DNA from 3 places in the Shewanella loihica PV-4 genome. Region 2 is predicted to be linked to each of the others. Evidence: predicted binding sites of a transcription regulator. Region 2 holds the regulator's gene; each other region holds the start of a gene.

Region 1 (4,888 bases), 2.2 Mb from region 2:
TACCATTCCCGTGTCCATGCAAGGAATAAGCATCGCTAGCTATCGGCGTCTGGCGGAGTGGGGCGCCTATATGTTCGGTGCGGCGCTGACCATGTCCATCTCGGCGATTGTGGCGCTCTTGCTGATCAACCTCTCTTTCGGGGTGATGACCCGCGCCTCGCCGCAGCTTAACATCTTCGCCATCGGTTTCCCCGTGACCATGGTGAGTGGTTTGATTATTCTCTGGTTGACCTTGACGCCTATTATGGCGCATTTCGACGAGGTCTGGCGTTCGGCCCAGTTGTTGCTGTGCGATCTGGTGCAGCTGCAATGTAGCACTGCTGGGAGCTTCTGATGGCCGATAACGATACCAGTCAGGAGAAGACCGAAGAGGCGACCCCCAGGCGACGCGAACAGGCGCGAGAGAAAGGGCAGGTCGCCCGATCTAAGGAGCTGGGCACCTCAGCTGTGTTGATGTCGGCGGCGGTAGGGTTTGCCGTCATAGGGCCGAGCCTGGGCCAGTCGTTGATGAGCGTGATGACCAAGCTGTTTACCATGAGCAGACAGGAGATCTACGACACCAATAGCCTGTTCAATATCTGGATGATGGTCTTCAAGGAGCTGGCGATCCCTATGGCCAGCTTCGTGCTGTTTCTCGCCTTTATCGCCTTCTTGGGTAACGTGGTGCTCGGTGGGATAACCTTCTCCGCCAAGGCGTTCATGCCCAAGGGTAATAAGATGAATCCCATCAGCGGCTTTAAGCGTATGTTCGGGGTACAAGCCCTGGTGGAGCTGACTAAGGGAATCGCCAAATTCTCCGTGGTGGCCCTGATGGCCTATCTGCTGCTGAGCTACTATTTCAACGATATTCTTACCCTGTCCCAGGGGCATCTGCCGGGCAATGTCTATAACGCCCTGGATCTGCTGGTGTGGATGTTTATTGTGCTCTGCTCCTCTACCGTGATCATCGTGGTGATCGATGTGCCGTTTCAGATCTGGAACCACAATAAACAGCTGAGAATGACCAAGCAGGAGATCAAGGACGAGTACAAGGACACCGAGGGTCAGCCTGAGGTGAAAGGCCGGGTGCGTCAGATGCAGCGTGAGATGGCGCAGCGGCGCATGATGGCCGAGGTGCCCAATGCCGACGTGATTGTGGTCAACCCAGAGCACTATGCTGTGGCGGTAAAATATGATGTGACCAAGGCCGCCGCGCCCTATGTGCTTGCCAAGGGGGTAGACGATGTGGCCTTTAAGATCCGTGAGATCGCCCGCGAGCATGATGTAGCCATCGTCTCGGCGCCGCCATTGGCCAGGGCCATCTATCACACCACCAAGATAGATCAGGAGATCCCCGAGGGGCTGTTTACTGCCGTGGCCCAGGTATTGGCTTATGTGTTCCAACTGCGTCAATATCAGCAAAAAGGTGGTAAGCGTCCGACACCTATCCCTATCAATCAGCCGATCCCTGATGAGCTAAAATACTAACGCTTTAAGTTGGTTAACTCTTATTTTGCGTCTGTACTGTCTGATATTTGTTCGTTTGTTATCCGCTCGAGTCGCTGCGAACTAAGCCGGCCTTAAGTTGGCGTACTTTTTGCTGAATCCTAGCTAGATGTCAAAGTTCAGGCGCTAGATTGATGGATTTGAAAGCAACGCTCGGTCAGATAAAACAGGTAAAACCCGCCAATTTTAAAGGGATAGGTACGCCCATATTGGTGCTTGCGGCGCTGGCGATGATCGTCTTGCCCATGCCGGCCTTCCTGTTGGATATCCTGTTTTCTTTTAATATCGCCTTGGCCCTGGTGGTCTTGCTGGTGGCCATCTATACCGACCGCCCCCTGGATTTTGCTGCCTTTCCCACAGTGCTGCTGGTTGCTACCTTGCTGCGTTTGGCGCTTAACGTCGCCTCGACCCGTATCGTCTTACTCGAGGGGCACAACGGTGGCGACGCCGCCGGTAAGGTGATTGAGGCCTTCGGCTCAGTGGTGATTGGCGGTAACTATGCCGTGGGTCTGGTGGTGTTTCTTATCCTGATCATCATCAACTTCGCCGTGGTAACCAAGGGCGCCGGACGTATCTCAGAGGTGAGCGCTCGCTTCACACTAGATGCCATGCCAGGTAAGCAGATGGCAATCGACGCCGACCTTAACGCCGGGATCCTTAATCAAGATCAGGCGCGTATTCGCCGCGCCGAAGTAACCAAGGAGGCCGACTTCTATGGTGCGATGGATGGTGCCTCCAAGTTTGTAAAAGGCGATGCCATCGCCGGTATCATGATTCTGGTGATCAACATCCTGGGCGGTTTCGTCATAGGTATGGCCCAGCATGGGCTGGACTTCTCCTCTGCGGTTGAGATCTACACCCTATTGACTATCGGTGATGGCCTGGTGGCGCAGATCCCTGGTCTCTTGCTCTCCATCGCGGCGGCCTTGATGGTGACCCGTCAAAACGAATCTGGCGACATGGGACAGATGGTTATGAGCCAGATGTTCGACAACCCTAAGTCGCTGGCCATCGCCGCCGGCGTCCTGCTGACCATGGGCATAGTGCCTGGCATGCCGCATTTCGCTTTTCTCAGCTTTGGCCTGATCACCGCGGGTGGTGCCTATTTTCTGCATCGTAAGAAAGATCTCGACAGACAACGTGCCTTGGAGATCGCCAAGTCCTCACCAGCGACTCCCGGCGATGCCAAGCCCAAAGAGCTTAGCTGGGATGATGTGCAGCAGGTGGACACCATTGGTCTGGAGGTGGGCTATCGTCTGATCCCGCTGGTGGATAAGGGCCAGGGTGGTGAGCTGCTTGGACGTATCAAGGGCGTGCGTAAGAAGCTCTCTCAAGAGCTGGGCTTTCTTGTTCCCGCCGTGCATATTCGCGATAACCTGGATCTGGCGCCAAACACCTATAGGATCTCCCTGATGGGTGTGGCCTCAGGTGAGGCGGATATTCGTCACGATTGTGAACTGGCCATCAACCCAGGTCAGGTTTACGGCAAACTAGATGGTGTCGAGACCACAGATCCCGCATTTGGTTTAGAGGCGGTATGGATCGCCCCTGAGCTCAGAGAACATGCTCAGACTCTAGGTTATACCGTGGTGGATGCCGCTACCGTAGTGGCGACTCACCTGAGTCAGCTGTTAACCAATAACGCCTCCAAGCTGCTGGGCTACGAAGAGGTGCAGCAGCTGATGGATATGCTGGCCAAGCATTCGCCTAAGCTGGTCAGTGGTTTCATTCCCGATGTCTTGCCGCTGGGCACTGTGGTCAAGGTGATGCAGAACCTGCTTAACGAAGGCGTGTCGATCCGCGACCTTAAGACCATAGTTCAGACTCTGCTCGAGTACGGGCCTAAGAGTAACGATACCGAGGTGCTTACCGCTGCTGTACGTATTGCACTTAAACGCATGATTGTTCAAGAAATAAGCGGTCCAGAGCCGGAAATTCCTGTCATTACTTTGGCGCCCGAATTGGAACAGATGTTGCATCAGTCTATGCAGGCAACGGGAGGCGAGGGGCCGAATATCGAACCTAGCCTTGCCGAGAGGATGCAAAAGTCGTTACTCGACGCATCCCAGCGTCAGGAGATGGTGGGCCAACCAGCCATCCTACTGACATCGGGTATGTTACGTTCGACGCTGTCGCGTTTTGTTAAACATACGATTCCAAATCTGCGGGTGATCTCTTACCAAGAGGTACCCGATGAGAAACAAATTCGCATCGTATCAGCGGTCGGCCAGTAGAGGGTATTTAAGTGAAAATAAAACGTTTTTTGGCAAAAGATATGCGCTCTGCATTGGCCCAGGTGAAAGAGACATTAGGTTCGGATGCGGTGATCATGTCGAACAAGAAAGTTACCGGCGGTATCGAGATCGTCGCCGCGGTAGACTACGATGAGCCTAAGCCGAGCGTGGCGAAAAATGATGCCGCGCCTTTGTCACCCAGCTTTCTCGATCTGGCCGAGGAGAAGGTTTCTATCGGTCGTCAGCCCATTAAGACAGAGTCAAAAAAACAGCCATCACCCGTAGCCGATTCGCTGCAAGCGCTGCTCGAGCGTCAACAAAATCGCGTCAGTCAGCAATTAAGCCAATCGAATGAAGCACTCGAGATGCCTGCCTGGGCCCAGGGATTGAAGGCGCCAAGCGATGAAATGGCCGCGCCTAATATGCATGGCGGCATGCAGGCTAATCCCCATGCCAACACACACGAGAGCCAGAATTTTAACCGTGCCAAGCGTGATAAGAGCGCGCCGGCCAGCGAGATCGAGTCTATGCGTGAAGAGCTGGCATCACTTCGCAACCTACTGACACATCAGGTGACCTCACTGCTGACTGAGCAGAAGAGTCGTCTGGATCCTGTGGGCGCCATGTTAGAGAGCCGCCTGCTGGATGCCGAGTTTAGCCCTGAGGTCGCCGCCAAGTTATCGGCCTTGAGCGAGCACTATGTGCCAGCGGACTTGGTGAAGGCCTTGCCACGCAGCCTGGCGAACATGCTCGACAACCAGGGGGACGACATCGTTCGTCAGGGCGGTGTGGTCGCCTTCGTGGGCCCAACTGGTGTGGGTAAGACGACGAGTGTCGCAAAATTAGCCGCTCGATTCGCCGCGCAGCATGGTTCAGATCAAGTTGCACTCATTACAACGGATCATTATCGCATTGGAGCCTATGAGCAGCTGGCAACCTATGGCAAAATAATGGGGTGCCCGGTCAAGCAAGCTCATGATCTCAATGAGTTGGAACAAATTCTTTATCAGTTCCGCAATCGCAAGCTAGTATTGATAGATACGGCGGGCATGGGACAGAGAGATGTGAGATTGTTCCAGCAACTTGATAATTTAACTGCAAATAGCAGATTACCTATTCGCAGTTATCTGGTACTGTCATCTACAAGTCAAAGAAGAGTGCTTGAAGAT
Region 2 (4,888 bases):
CCTTGTTGAACAGCTTGGCGAGCTGGTCGGTCACATAGACAGATCTGTGTTGGCCGCCGGTGCAGCCGATGGCGATGGTGAGGTAGCTGCGGTTGTTGCGCTCCAGGTGTGGTAACCAGGTCTCCAGCAGGTTTTCGATCTGCCAGATGAACTTGTTGACCAGTGGCTGCTGACTCAGAAACTGCTGCACTGGCTCATCCAGGCCAGTCAGTGGCCTCAGCTCAGTTTCCCAATGGGGATTGGGTAGGAAGCGCACGTCAAACATGAAGTCGGCTTCGGTCGGCATGCCATATTTAAAGCCGAAGGACTCGAAGTTGATCACCAGCTCCTTGTCGACCGTGCCCAGCAGGATCTCGCGCACCTTGTCGCTCAACTCATAGATGTTGAGGTTAGAGGTGTCGATATAGTGATCCACCAGTTTAGCTATGGGGTCGAGCAGCTTGCCCTCGAGCTGAATTGCCTCCTTGAGGGAGACCTTAGAGCGCGACAGCGGATGTAGCCTGCGGGTCTCGCTGTAGCGCTTGAGCAGTACATTGTCGCTTGAGTTCAGGAAGAAACTTAAGATTTCGGTATCTTTGGGGAGCTTGGCCAGCTGCTTTTCCAGCTGGATCTCTTCGCTGGGCATGTTGCGCACATCGACGCTGATGGCCACGAGATCGCTGCGCCCCTTGAGCTGCTCCAGCAGGGACTCCATCATCTGCAAGGGCAGATTGTCGACACAGTAGTAGCCTAGATCTTCTAGGACCCTGAGTGCGACGGATTTTCCCGATCCTGAGCGTCCGGATACCAAAACCAATTTCATTGGGTGATCACCTGATAGAGTTCGGATTCATCTTGGGTCTTTCTTAGCTGCTTCATGATCGCCTTATCATTGAGCTTCTCGGCCATAGCGGCCAGGGTGCTAAGATGTTGCTCGCATTGATCTGCGGGCACCAATAACGCAAAAAGGATATCGACGGGCTGATTGTCAATGGCATCGAATGCGATTGGTTCAGCACATTTCACCAGTACGGCCACGGGTTGATCTATGTTAGTCAGCCGTCCGTGAGGAATCGCGATACCATTGCCTATACCTGTGCTGCCCATTTTCTCTCGAGCCAGAAGGCTTTCAAATATTTCTTGAGAGGAGAGGGTGGGGTACTGGACAGCGGCTAAGTCGCTGATAAGCTCCAGTACCTTTTTCTTACTGCCCGGAGTGGCGCAGGTGGTGCACTCCGGCCGCAGGATGGTACTCAGTTCCATCGTTAATGTTTAGTAAGCTTCTCTTTGTGTTTAATGACCTGACGATCGAGTTTGTCAATCAGGGAGTCTATCGCGGCATACATGTCCGCATGTTCGGATGTTGCGAACACTTCTCCGCCACGGAGATGTAACTTTGCCTCAACCTTCTGTTGCAACTTTTCGACATTTAATACAACGTGCACATTATTGATCTGATCGAAATGACGTTCAAGCTTTGTGAATTTCTCTTCGATGTAGCTTCGTAGAGATTGGGTGATCTCGATATGGTGCCCAGTCAGGTTTATTTGCATAAAGATAGTCCTCCAGTTTCCAGGTTTGTTTTATAAGCTCTTGCGCTGATTCGAGGGCGGTATAAGCATTGCCTCGCGATACTTGGCAATGGTGCGTCTAGCCACCTTAATCCCCTGTTCGGCCAAGAGTTGAGCCATCTTGCTGTCGCTCAATGGCTTTTTCTGGTTTTCCGCAGCAACCAGCTTCTTAATGAAGGCACGTATTGCTGTTGAAGAGCACTCTCCGCCATCGTCGGTACCGACGTGACTGGAGAAGAAGTATTTAAGCTCGAAGATCCCTCTCGGGGTATGCATATATTTTTGCGTGGTCACACGTGAGATGGTGGATTCATGCATCTCCACCGCCTCGGCGATGTCGTTCAGTACCATGGGCTTCATCGCCTCTTCGCCAAATTCGAAGAAGCCTTGCTGGAAGTCGACGATACAGTTGGTCACCTTGAGCAGGGTCTCGTTGCGACTCTCCAGGCTCTTGAGGAACCATTTGGCTTCCTGCAGGTGGCCGCGAATAAACTGGCCATCCGCCTGACTCTTAGTGCTGCGGGCCATGGCGGCATACTGCTGGTTGACGTTGATCTTAGGCATGCTGTCTGGGTTGAGCTCGACTACCCAGCGTCCCTTCTTCTTGGTGACGGTCACATCCGGGATCACGTACTCGTCGCGGCTGGCGGTGATGGCGAGACCGGGACGGGGATTCAGGGTCTGAATAAGGGCGATGGCATCCCTCAGCTCATCTTCCTTGAGCTTGGTTTTGCGCATCAGCAGACGGAAGTCGCGTCCGGCGATGAGATCCAGGTGCTCCTTGATCAGCATGCGGGCGTTGGCGATGTGCGGGGTATCGTCGCTGTATTGGGCCAGCTGAATGGTCAGACATTCGCTGAGATCACGGGCCGCCACGCCAATAGGGTCGAAGTGTTGTACTCGCTTGAGCACCGCTTCGACCTCGTCGAGTTCGATCTCTGGGTCGCCCATGGCCTCGAGAATATCTTCGCAGGTCTGGGTCAGGTAACCGCGCTCGTCGATAGCGTCGATGATGGCGGTAGCGATGGCCAGGTCGTTATCGGAAAAAGGGGTCAGGTTCTTCTGCCATTCCAGGTGTTCATACAGACCTTCGCTGGTCTCGCCCTGAAAAGGCATGTCGTCGTCGCGCATGGCGCCCGAGCTTGAGTTTGGTGAGGCGGTGTAGACCTCATCCCAGGTGGTATCCACCGGCAGCTCGTCTGGCATAGAGTCTTGAGTCAGGGCATCAGAGGTCTCGACCCCTGAGTTATCCTGGCTCGAATCCAGCTCTATCTTGTCGTCGTACTTGTTGTCGAAGCTGTCGGTGACGCCATCGTCTTGCAGCTCGATGCTGGCGCTCTCCTGCTCTTCATCCAACTCCAGTAGCGGGTTGGATTCTAATGCCTGCTGGATCTCCTGCTGCAACTCTAATGACGACAACTGCAACAGACGTATGGCCTGTTGTAGCTGGGGCGTCATGGTGAGATGCTGACCCATTTTGAGCTGAAGTGACGCTTTCATCGTACTGCTATTCCCTTGTTTCTAATTATAAAATGAGAAAGCTCTGGCTATATGTGCCGGACAAATATATCGGATAGTTCCTAAGGCCACAATTAACGCGTGGTTTTTCCTCTGTGGCCCCATTATAAGATTAACTATAGCTTGAATTGTTCACCTAAGTACACTGCTCGTACTTGCTGGTTGTCTAAGATTTCGGCGGGTGTGCCCTCGGCGATCAGATTACCATGGCTGACGATATAGGCTTTCTCGCAGACGTCTAATGTCTCGCGCACGTTATGGTCGGTGATCAACACCCCCAGGCCGCGATTCTTGAGCTGTTCGATGATCTTCTTGATGTCGATTACCGAGATGGGATCGACCCCGGCGAACGGCTCGTCGAGAAGAATAAACTTAGGGTTGGCGGCTAGGGCCCTGGCGATCTCCACCCGGCGACGTTCACCGCCCGAGAGCGCCATGCCGTGGCTGTCACGGATATGGGTGATGTGAAACTCTTCCAGCAGGTGTTCCAGCTCCTCTTCGCGGCCATCGTTATTAAGATCGCTGCGGGTCTGGAGCACGGCCATGATGTTGTCCCGCACCGAGAGCTTACGGAAGATGCTGGCTTCCTGAGGCAGGTAGCCTATGCCTTTGCGGGCGCGTAGGTGCATTGGGTCTAGCGTCAGGTCGTCATCGTCGATAAAGATGCGGCCCTTGTCGCTCTGTACCAGGCCGACGACCATGTAAAAGGTGGTGGTCTTGCCGGCGCCGTTTGGCCCCAGCAGGCCGACGATTTGCCCGGTCTTGACCGTGAGGCTCACGTCTTGGACAACGGCACGACTCTTATAGCTCTTGGCGAGGTTCTCCGCCTTCAAGATCAGGTCTGTCATTGTTTTTCCTGTTCTGGTTTCTTCTCGGGCTTCTGCTCTGGCTGGATCTGTTCCTGATAGTTCTCAGGCTGAATGATAGTGATCACTCTGTCTTTGCCTGTGCTCTCGGCGATCAGCTGTTGCTGTTCTATGTTGTAGCGGATCTGCGACCCCGTGACCTGGCTGCCTTCCTGTTCCAGGGTGGCGTCGCCAATGAGCGTCAGGGTGCGGCTGGAAAGCTCGTAGCGGATCTCCTTGGCGCTGGCCGAGGCGGGACGGCCATCTTCCATCACCTGCGAGTAGGTGGCCGGGTTGCCGGTGGCGATCAGTATCTTGCCGCTGTTCTTCTCTTTGCTGAAGGCGCGTAGTTCACTGGCCAATATCTTGATTGAGCCTTGGGTGACCTCGACCGGACCGTGGAAGATGATCTGGTTGTTCTTAATGTCGGCTTCCTGGCTGGCGGCAGAGATCTTAACCTCTTGCAGCAGGTCGTTCACCTTGGCATAGGCGCCAACACTGACCAGGGGCAGCAGGCCCGCAAGAATAAGGCTATTTAGTTTCATATGTTCCTTCTACCTGACTCGTCAGTTTGATATTTTGGGCGTTGAGATCGGCATATAAGCCTTCCCCCGTGATGAGGAAATCACGCCCTGTGATCCGAATGCTTCTGTCGGATGTCATAATCATAGTATTGAGATCCAGCTCCAGATAGGTGGTCTCTATGGTCTGAATCGGTTCCTCTGGGCTAATGGCGTCAATGATAACATTATTTTCCAGGGTGACCCGTCCGCTATTTTTGTCCAGTGTGCCCTTGGTGGATCTCAGGCGCCACTGGGCATCGCCGTTGTCGGGGTAGACCAGATAGATGGGCTGGGTAAAGTAGGTCTGGTTGCGCTCGGCGTAATGCTCCATGTGACTGGCCGATACCCGGCTGTTGATGCCACCCTCATCATTGTATTGCACGCTCTTGAGATCCCGGACTATGTAGTCGGG
Region 3 (4,888 bases), 2.2 Mb from region 2:
ATGGTCTCATCACTCGGTTCGCCGCCCGACAAGAACAACCAGGCACCCACACCTAACAGGACCACCAAGAGTGCACCAATAGCCGCAAAGATAATGAGCTTCTTCTTACTCTTAGGCTCTACATTCTCTTCAAGTTCTAACGATTCTTCTTCCGCCATCTCTTATCCCTATCACACTCGGCTCACACTCAGCATCGTCATGATTTTTTAGCGCATATCAAACGATTGGGCAATCATACCAACCTATAGGTTACCTGCTTACGCGTAATAATCTATACCCGAACGATAACTTGTTGCGTTATTCGACACTAACAGGCTCTCTTCTGCCGAAATTTCATCCATCTCAGACAGACCATGGCCCACTCCCTCGCCTTGCTCGCCATTGCCGCCCTGCTCTTTGCCGCCTTGAGAGACGTTACTATCGGTCAGCTGCATCCCCTGCTCGGCCAGTAGCTCTCGCAGACGCGGGATGGCTTGCTCAACCAGATCCCGCGTCTGGGTCTGGGTTACATGAAACTGCACCTGAGTCTGGTCGCCCTGCACCTGAACCCGAACCATCATGTGGCCAAGCTCGGGCGGATCCAGGCGAATCTCAGCCTGCTGCACGCCTTGGCTCACCATGGCCACCAGCTGCTGACGCATCACGGGCGAGAATTTATGGATCATCTCCTGCATCTGCGTCACAGGTTCGCCCTGAGGCTTGATAGAAACTTGATATTGTGGGAGGACCTCATTTCTTGCGCCTTGCAAGCCCTGCAGCGATAAGGCGTTTAGCTTAGTATCTGCCGCGGCATCTGGCATTTCACCGGCCTTTGGCGACATGGTCACGGCAAGGTTAGCGCCCTTCAGCAGCTCCTGCGCGGCTTTGCCATCGCGGCCCTCTGCGCCCGAGGTCGTCTTCAGAGCACCATTTTGTGCCTGCTCGGCGGCAAGCTTGGCGTCAGCTAGCTTAGCTTCACCAAACTTAGACTCACCAACCTTGGATTCACCCAATATGGCTTTCACGCCTTTCTCATTAACGGCACTTTCCACGCCGCTCGCGTTATTGGCCGAGGTTAGGCCTGTTTGACTAATCTCATTCTGATTTAGCCCAACCTGATTTAGTCCCGCCTGACTGGCACCGCCTGCACCTTGTGAAGGCTCAGTTTGAGTTGCAGCAAGGTTGCTTTGCGACTGACTCGCCTTGGCCGAGAGATATTGCTTGGCGTCATTAATAAGTGCCGCCAGCTTGGCAGCATCACTCTCTAGCGCCTCAGCTTGACCAAGCTCACCATTTCCAGACTTATTCTTACCCGCTATGCCATGAATAAGCCCCTCTAGCATCTGCGGCGGTAAGGCCGTCAGCTCATCCTTGGACAAACCGGTTTGCGCCATCACCTCACTTAAAGCATCTTCGGGAAGCTGAGCCAATATCGCCTCGCTCCCCAGGCTATTTGGATTGATGACGGGTAAGATATGATCATCTCCGGCGCCGGGGTTAAGCAGCTCATCTATACCCTCTAAGGCCGCTTTTTCGGTATCGACCTTGTCCTTAGCCCCTTTTACAAAGGTAGGAAGCAGCTCATTGTCGGCAGATGACTCACCATCAGCATCACCCGGCGGCAAAATGACGCCGTCGGCGGCAAATTCCGCCTCATCCCCCAGCTTGTTCGCCAGATGGATCTGCGCCAGCACGTTGGAGACATCGTCGCTCTCTTTGTCCTGCGTGGGCGCCTTCTCCTGCTTAACATCGGCCTTATCAGTGTTATCGCGTTGAGCCACGTTTTCGGCTTGGGACTGGTGGCGCGTTTTTGCCTGTGAGTTCACCTCATCCTGGCCACTCGCCTTAGCCAAAGCCTCTGAAAAACCTTTGTTTTCTGACTTAGACTCTGCGGTCGACTTCGCATCTGATGCACTGGGCAACACCCCGACTTTCTCTTTGCCGGGCTCGACATTAGATAGGAGTATTTGGGTCATCTGTGGCATGCTTCCTCCAACACTCATCTTGGGCACGACAATGTCACGTGCCACCCGAGCGTCAATTATTCGCTAAGCTTTGGACTCATTGGCCCTTACTAATCAACATCAAGCAATAAAAATGCCAAGTTAATCATACCAATCCTAGTAAATAACCAATCATGCTAGCTTGTTAAAATGCCCGATAACGGCGTTACTATTTTTGATTGTAGAATAACTGCTTATCGAAAGATCATGCCTTGTCCTCGAACGTCTTTCCTACACTACTTCTGATCACTTACTTACCGTGATTGGTATTACAATTTGACTTGAAAAAAGTGGCGAGACAGTAGAATTGTATGGGGATGATGAAGAGACGCACGCCTCTACTGATTGTACCTATTAGGGGATTAACGGGTAGACTGGCGGAAAAATTGTTGCGAGGCAAACTCGTCGATCATCTTCTGTTCCTGTTTAGCCTCAAACTTTTGTTTTGCTTCGGCTTTATGCGCGAGTAACAGCTCGACAGCCTTGCGCTTTTGTTGCTTACCCTGCCAATATTGCTGGGCCTTCTGACGCTGCTTATCCGTCTCCGACACGGCGAAGACCTGCTTCTCGATCGCCTCATCGATCTGACGGATAAACTGATGAAACTGATGATAACTGCTGGCGGCAATCACTTGCCCCTGTTGCGCCTCCATCTGTTTCATGTAATCGAGACGATACTGCTGCAAGGCATCGAGCTGCTGGCGACATTTATTCAACGTCAACTGCACGCCTCTTAGCTGAGTCGCCGCGGCCTCCTCGGCGTCGAGGGCTAACTTGAGTACTGTCTCTAAGGGGTCATGCTTTGCCATGGCCGTTACGCTCTCCGATAAAATTCAGGCTAGACCTGACACTGGGCGCTCAATTGACCCAGCATCAAGGCGCTGGAATCGAAGCTGATGGCTTCCTTCATGGTCTGGCGCAGGAAGGCGTTCATGGCTGGCTGCAGCCGTATGGCGTTATCGATACGAGGGTCGCTCCCCTGAGTATAGGCACCGATAGAGATGAGGTCGCGATTTTGTTGGTACAGAGAATACATCTGCTTCACCCGGCGCGTCGCCTCCAGATGAGCGTCACTGATCACCATAGGCGCCACACGGCTGATAGAGGCCTCGACGTCGATGGCAGGGTAATGACCCGAATCGGCTAATGCCCGCGATAACACAATATGGCCATCGAGGATCGCCCGCGCCGCATCGGCGATCGGATCCTGCAGATCATCGCCCTCGGTCAGCACGGTATAGAAGGCGGTAATTGAGCCCTGGCCGGCGCCGCCGTTACCGGCGCGCTCCACCAGCTTAGGCAGCTTGGCAAACACAGAGGGCGGATAGCCTTTGGTGGCCGGCGGCTCACCGACGGCCAGGGCGATCTCACGCTGCGCCTGGGCGTAACGAGTCAGGCTGTCCATCAGCAGCAATACGTTGTAACCCAGATCGCGAAAATATTCGGCGATACGGGTCGAGGTCTCACAGGCTCGAAGACGCATCAGCGGCGAGGTATCGGCGGGCGCCGCCACCACCACGCTGCGGGAACGTCCCTCGGCGCCCAAGATCTCTTCGATAAACTCTTTCACTTCGCGGCCACGTTCCCCCACCAGACCAACGACAATCACATCGGCCGTGGTGCCCCGGGTCATCATGCCCAGCAGCACACTCTTACCCACACCCGAACCGGCAAATAGACCCATACGTTGGCCCTTACCCACGGTCAACATGGCGTTGATGGCACGAACCCCCACATCCAAAGGTTCGCTGATGGCGCGGCGCGCCAAGGGGTTTAGCATGGTGGCATGACGGGTAGCTTTCTGATCGGTATGCAGCTGCCCCAAGCCGTCTATCGGCGCACCATTGCCATCGAGCACGCGGCCAAGCAGGCCCATGCCGACATTCAGCCCAGTCTGCTCGCCGAGCGGCGTCACCTTGGCACCAGGCATCACGCCGCTGAGCTCCTCGATGGGCATCAGATAGAGTAGCTTGTCATCGAAGCCTATCACCTCGGCGATCAGATCTCCTGCCATGGTGGCTATGCTACACAGACTGCCCACGGGCGCCTTGCAGCCGGTGGCCTCCAGCGTTAGGCCTACCACGCGCACCAGCTGGCCCGAGGCCTCCGGCATAAAAGGGGCGACCGCCTGGGTATGCTGCCTTAACTTATCAAGAAGCCGGTTTTGACGTGTCTTCATCTGGGCTCGTCTCTTGCGGTGCGTCAGGTGCAATCTGTTCGCTCGGCGCGACTTGCGATGCGTCAACTACTTGCGTTTGTTGCGGATCGCTTGTCTGGCTATCTGTTTCGAGGCCCGCTTGCGCAGCGTCGCCGTCTAGGTCTTGGTTTTGGTCTTGATGCTCGGGGACCTTCTCCATGGCAGCTAGCTGTTGTAGCCTTTGCTGCTCGAGGCGCTGCTCACTGGCGATAAGCTTATCGAACACCGCCTTGATGCGATGCTCCAGCCCCATATCCACCCGGCTACGGCTGTTGCTTACGATACACTCGCCGCGGCTCAAGGTCGGGTCGGCCTCTAACTCCCAATGATTTTTTGTTAGCTGCGCGCTTTCATAGAGTCGCTCGACGATAGCGAGATCCTCTGGATGTAGACGCAGATGCGCCCCTTGCTCTTTCAGCGGTAGGGCGTCGACCCCTTGACGCAGGGCGGCTAGAATATGTTCGGGATGTGTCTTAAGCTCATGGCCGATCACCGCCTTAGCCAGCGTCATGCTCAGTTGTACCAAGGCTTGTTCTATTTCGGTGTCGAGCAGAGAGAGCGGCATTGATAACTGCTGCATCAGGGCTTCAAAATGCGCAATCGTCTGTTTGGCCTCGACGAGGCCGGCCTCCATACCCTGAGCCTGTCCTTGACGATAGCCCTCTTCGTGGCCCTGCTCCAGGCCTTTCAGTCGCCCCTCTTCCAAGCC

Evidence for each region. The regulator sigma-54, encoded in region 2, starts transcription at its own class of promoters, with help from an activator protein. The targets are predictions, from matches to a motif close to GTTGGCACGNNNNTNGNNT.
Region 1: the regulator sigma-54 is predicted to act here: its motif matches at 1,564-1,582, upstream of flhA (flagellar biosynthesis protein FlhA).
Region 3: the regulator sigma-54 is predicted to act here: its motif matches at 2,066-2,084, upstream of SHEW_RS07040 (flagellar hook-length control protein FliK).

Annotation. Positions count from the first base shown of each region.
Region 1 covers NC_009092.1:1,586,700-1,591,587, forward strand. The annotation lists gene fliR (flagellar biosynthetic protein FliR) at 1-334, shown strand, start outside; gene flhB (flagellar biosynthesis protein FlhB) at 334-1,467, shown strand; gene flhA (flagellar biosynthesis protein FlhA) at 1,620-3,719, shown strand; gene flhF (flagellar biosynthesis GTPase FlhF) at 3,731-4,888, shown strand, end outside.
Region 2 covers NC_009092.1:3,949,755-3,954,642, reverse strand. The annotation lists gene rapZ (RNase adapter RapZ) at 1-802, opposite strand, end outside; gene ptsN (PTS IIA-like nitrogen regulatory protein PtsN) at 799-1,242, opposite strand; gene hpf (ribosome hibernation promoting factor) at 1,245-1,532, opposite strand; gene SHEW_RS17130 (RNA polymerase factor sigma-54) at 1,563-3,050, opposite strand; gene lptB (LPS export ABC transporter ATP-binding protein) at 3,185-3,916, opposite strand; gene lptA (lipopolysaccharide transport periplasmic protein LptA) at 3,913-4,458, opposite strand; gene lptC (LPS export ABC transporter periplasmic protein LptC) at 4,445-4,888, opposite strand, start outside.
Region 3 covers NC_009092.1:1,578,036-1,582,923, reverse strand. The annotation lists gene fliL (flagellar basal body-associated protein FliL) at 1-158, opposite strand, end outside; gene SHEW_RS07040 (flagellar hook-length control protein FliK) at 258-1,955, opposite strand; gene fliJ (flagellar export protein FliJ) at 2,345-2,791, opposite strand; gene fliI (flagellar protein export ATPase FliI) at 2,821-4,161, opposite strand; gene fliH (flagellar assembly protein FliH) at 4,133-4,888, opposite strand, start outside.